2 regions of the Bacillus sp. CGMCC 1.16607 genome follow, and region 2 is predicted to be linked to the other one. Evidence: a T-box and tRNA genes for the amino acid it is inferred to sense, from the RefSeq annotation. Region 2 holds a T-box; the other holds one or more tRNA genes.
The links. A T-box is a leader RNA that pairs with one kind of tRNA and senses whether it is charged. The one in region 2 lies ahead of asnS (asparagine--tRNA ligase), so its partner is inferred to be a tRNA-Asn.
Positions count from the first base shown of each region.

Region 1: it has a tRNA-Asn gene. The T-box ahead of asnS (asparagine--tRNA ligase) is inferred to sense a tRNA for this amino acid. The anticodon was not compared.

Region 1 is NZ_JBHUJX010000003.1:401-2,773, forward strand. Features, by position in the region: tRNA gene ACFSO7_RS00185 (tRNA-Gly) at 18-91, opposite strand; tRNA gene ACFSO7_RS00190 (tRNA-Pro) at 113-189, opposite strand; tRNA gene ACFSO7_RS00195 (tRNA-Arg) at 196-272, opposite strand; tRNA gene ACFSO7_RS00200 (tRNA-Leu) at 350-435, opposite strand; tRNA gene ACFSO7_RS00205 (tRNA-Leu) at 501-585, opposite strand; tRNA gene ACFSO7_RS00210 (tRNA-Lys) at 602-677, opposite strand; tRNA gene ACFSO7_RS00215 (tRNA-Gln) at 844-918, opposite strand; tRNA gene ACFSO7_RS00220 (tRNA-Asp) at 934-1,009, opposite strand; tRNA gene ACFSO7_RS00225 (tRNA-Glu) at 1,091-1,162, opposite strand; tRNA gene ACFSO7_RS00230 (tRNA-Ser) at 1,172-1,262, opposite strand; tRNA gene ACFSO7_RS00235 (tRNA-Asn) at 1,267-1,341, opposite strand; gene ACFSO7_RS00240 (SprT family protein) at 1,520-1,993, opposite strand; gene cmpA (cortex morphogenetic protein CmpA) at 2,092-2,205, shown strand; gene ACFSO7_RS00250 (Tex family protein) at 2,254-2,373, opposite strand, start outside.
Region 2 is NZ_JBHUJX010000025.1:903,321-905,693, forward strand. Features, by position in the region: gene ACFSO7_RS21045 (undecaprenyldiphospho-muramoylpentapeptide beta-N-acetylglucosaminyltransferase) at 1-215, opposite strand, end outside; T-box leader at 512-751, shown strand; gene asnS (asparagine--tRNA ligase) at 828-2,219, shown strand; gene ACFSO7_RS21055 (GNAT family N-acetyltransferase) at 2,287-2,373, opposite strand, start outside.

The DNA.
Region 1 (2,373 bases), on a different contig from region 2:
TTTCAAAGAACAATAGTTGGAGCGGGTGATGAGAATCGAACTCACAACATCAGCTTGGAAGGCTGAGGTTTTACCACTAAACTACACCCGCATTATAAAGTTTAAATTCTACTGGTCGGGAAGACAGGATTCGAACCTGCGACCCCTTGGTCCCAAACCAAGTGCTCTACCAAGCTGAGCTACTTCCCGATTAAATGGCGCGCCCGAAAGGAGTCGAACCCATAACCTTCTGATCCGTAGTCAGACACTCTATCCAATTGAGCTACGGGCGCATATTCTCTAAAAGCGACTTAATCATAATAACATTTTTAAGTTGTGAATGTCAACATGTTTTTTATTTTATTTTTTTTGGTGCGGCCGAGAGGACTTGAACCTCCACGGGGTTGCCCCCACTAGGCCCTCAACCTAGCGCGTCTGCCATTCCGCCACGACCGCATTTTATAAAATAAGAACATTTATTATGATAACAAATTAATGATCAATTTACAAGTGTTAATAATTGGTGCGGGTGAAGGGAGTCGAACCCCCACGCCTTGCGGCGCCAGATCCTAAGTCTGGTGCGTCTGCCAATTCCGCCACACCCGCATTATTTTTTAAAAAATGGTGAGCCATGAAGGACTCGAACCTTCGACCCTCTGATTAAAAGTCAGATGCTCTACCAACTGAGCTAATGGCTCGTAATAATATTACTGCTGAATAAAGTTTACTTCTCGTATTCGGGCATCTAAGATGTCCCCGCCTCAGGTAGTAATCCAAGAAGCGGCTCGGCGTGTACAACTCGTAGCATATTCATCGTTGAATCGCTCGTTGCTCTACCAACTGAGCTAATGGCTCGTAATAAAATGGCTGGGCTAGCTGGATTTGAACCAACGCATGTCGCAGTCAAAGTGCGATGCCTTACCGCTTGGCTATAGCCCAATAATAAGATATAAATGGCGGTCCCGACGGGAATCGAACCCGCGATCTCCTGCGTGACAGGCAGGCATGTTAACCGCTACACCACGGGACCTAGAGAAATTTCAGCGACTCGTTAGATATCTAAGAGTCGCTGAGTTATTTTGTTACAAGAACAAAATTTAAAACTTTTGTATGACCCATACGGGATTCGAACCCGTGTTACCGCCGTGAAAGGGCGGTGTCTTAACCGCTTGACCAATGGGCCATAATGATATGGCGGAGAAGGAGGGATTTGAACCCTCGCGCCGGTTACCCGACCTACACCCTTAGCAGGGGCGCCTCTTCAGCCTCTTGAGTACTTCCCCATAATGGCTCCGCAGGTAGGACTCGAACCTACGACCGTTCGGTTAACAGCCGAATGCTCTACCACTGAGCTACTGCGGAATAATTCTAGCTTTGTCGAAAAATACTTTGCTTCCCGTTATCGACTCTTTATATTATAAGAACGACTTTCTTGAATGTCAATAAGTAAAAATCATCCTTTACATTCACTCAAAATAAAACATTTACTATCAAGAGTCTACTTCAAAAAAGTTAACGGAATCTGAGTTTAACAGGTAAACTATTTGTTTGTCAACACCGTTACTTTTTTTAACTTCCCCTTACATTTTCCACATACATATTTTTGAATATTCACAGCTCTTTTCCTTTTAAAAACGAGAGAACATCTTGAACAAGAATAGACATAAACTTTTAGACTTCGATTTGTTTCCGGACGATCAGGAAGCTGCCCACAAAATCGGGGTGCACCAACCTGCAACATCAAATTCTTAAAATCTTTGTCTTGATGCATATAGCCCTTCTTTTCTAAATGAAGATGATAGTGACAAAGTTCATGTTTGATGATTCCAATTAGTTCCTGTTCACCTAACTGCTCATAATATCTTTTATTTATTTCGATATTGTGAGTTTGCAAAAGATACCTTCCACCCGTTGTTTTTAACCTTGAATTAAATACGGCTAGATGACGAAACGGCTTTTGAAAAAACTGAAGTGAGATTTTTTCAACTAATGATTGTAATTCCTCATCGGTCATACCGTTTCCTCCCTTTAACATGAACATGACAAACTATTATAGCATAGAATTAAGGTACCAATTTGTTTTTTGTTCTTAGTTAAGGAGGGTTCCTCTTCATGCCTACGTGGTTTCAAAAACAGATAAAAAAAGCTTTTCTTGAAAAAAATCGATACCAAATAAAACTATTAAATCAATGCTGGTTTTTTTACAGAAAAAAGAATAGTTCTTAATATTAAAAACAGTGGGGTTAATTCGTCCCCACTGTTAAATATTTTACTTTATTCATTCGGAGCTAACATGGTTAATGATACTCGTCCCTTTTGCTTATCTACCGAATCTACCCATACAGTAACGATATCGCCTACAGAGACTATGTCTAAAGGGTGCTTAACAAATCG
Region 2 (2,373 bases):
ACATTTTCAATATCCACATATCTTCTTAATTTTCCACTTGTAATTTCGTAATATGGTAAATTAGCCTTCTTTATTAATTCTTTCTCGATTCCGTTTTTTGAACCAATGTATTGAATTTCCCATTCCATTTGATCCATTTCATTGATAATGGCAAGGTTTGGTGTAACATGACCAGCGGAACCGCCACCTGTAAACACAATCGTCTTTTTAAACATAATTCCTCCTACTTAGAGTTTAATTATTTTTAACCATTATATCTTAACAGGTAGAAATGATGCCTAATATCCGTAAAGCTTTCCAAGATCCTCGTTTCCTGTTTCAAGATCATTAAGAGGCTTTATCAAAACTCTTAATTTTAGTACCCACTTTTTATAGGTATAATTTGTAAATAATTCATACATACTTAAATTGGGACTCTGTTGTTCGAAGAATTCTAATGAGGTAGAAAAAAGTCATTTAAACCAACGAACAACTATGATAAGATATTAATCGAGGCAGTTACATAGTGTTAATATGGACGAAGATAAGGACAAGTAGTATTTACTATTTTCTATAGCGAGCTAGGGATGGTGCAAGCCTAGTGAAGAGGTAGATATGAATAACACCTTTGAGTTTCTAACTGAAATTGGCTAACAAGAGTAGGCTTAGACGTGACCAGAACGTTAAAACTGGTGAGTATGATTGTACTCGTTAAGCTGGTCGTAATAGACAATTTGGGTGGTACCGCGGAAGGCAACCTTTCGTCCCTTTTCATGGGGATGGAAGGTTTTTTTGTATAATTACCAAACAAAACTGTCATTAAATCTGTTAAAGAGGAGAGTATGAAGATGGAAAATAAGTTAATTAAAGATTTGTATGCAAATCCGGAATCTTATGAAGGAAAGAGTATCATTTTAACAGGATGGGTTAAAAATATCCGTGATTCAAAGGCTTTTGGCTTTATTGAATTAAGTGACGGTTCTTTTTTCAAAAGTGTTCAAATCGTATTTGATCAATCGTTAGAAAACTTTGACGAAGTTGTTAAAGCTTCATTAAGTTCAACTTTACAAATTGAAGGACAATTTATTTTAACACCTGAATCTAAACAACCTTTTGAAATTAAAGCAACAAATATTGAAATCCAAGGTACTTCTAATAAAGATTATCCATTACAGAAAAAGCGTCATACCTTTGAATATTTAAGAACAATTGCCCATTTAAGACCAAGAACCAATACTTTTTATGCGGTATTTAAAGTTCGTTCACTTGCTTCACAAGCTATTCATAAATTTTTCCAAGAAAAAGGATTCGTATATGTACATACACCGGTTATCACTGGCAGTGACACTGAGGGTGCAGGTGAAATGTTCAGAGTAACCACGTTAGATCTAGCTAATGTACCTAAAGACGAAAATGGCAATGTTAATCTTCAAGAAGACTTCTTTAAAAAAGAAACAAATCTAACAGTTAGTGGTCAATTAACAGCAGAAGCATTTGCTTTGGCATTTTGTAATGTGTATACATTTGGCCCAACTTTTAGAGCTGAAAATTCTAATACTTCTAGACATGCAGCTGAATTTTGGATGGTTGAGCCTGAAATGGCCTTTGCAGATATTAACGATATTATGGCCCTTGCTGAAGACATGATCAAATACGTTGTTCAGTTTGTTCTAGAAAATGCGAAAGAAGAAATGGAATTCTTTAATTCTTTTGTTGATAAAGAGTTGCTTTCACGCTTAGAAAATACGTTATCATCAGAGTTTGCTAAAATCACTTATACAGAAGCAATTGATCTTCTTAAAGAAGCAAAAGAAAGCTTCGAGTACCCTGTTGAATGGGGCATTGATTTACAAACGGAGCATGAACGTTACTTATGCGAAAAGGTGTTCAAAAAGCCAATGTTCTTAACTGATTACCCTAAAGATATCAAGGCTTTCTATATGAGAAGCAATGATGATCAAAAGACGGTTGCAGCTACAGATTTACTTGTTCCAGGAATTGGTGAGTTAGTTGGAGGTAGCCAAAGGGAAGAACGTGAAGATGAATTATTAAAGAAAATTAATGAATTTGGTTTAGTAGAAGAAGATTACAACTGGTATTTAGAACTAAGAAAATATGGTGGAACGAAACACTCCGGCTTCGGTATTGGTCTTGAAAGATTAATTATGTATTTGACTGGAATGACGAATATTAGAGATGTTATCCCATTCCCAAGAACGCCAGGTAATGCAGAATTTTAATTAGATAAGACTAGATAAGAATTGTTTTCTTATCTAGTCTTTTTTATTTGCTATTTCCCTACTCTTTTTATAATAGTTTTCCCATATATATCTCATTCACATATTTACCATCAACAAACAACGAGTTTCTCTTTACTCCTTCTTTTTCAAATCC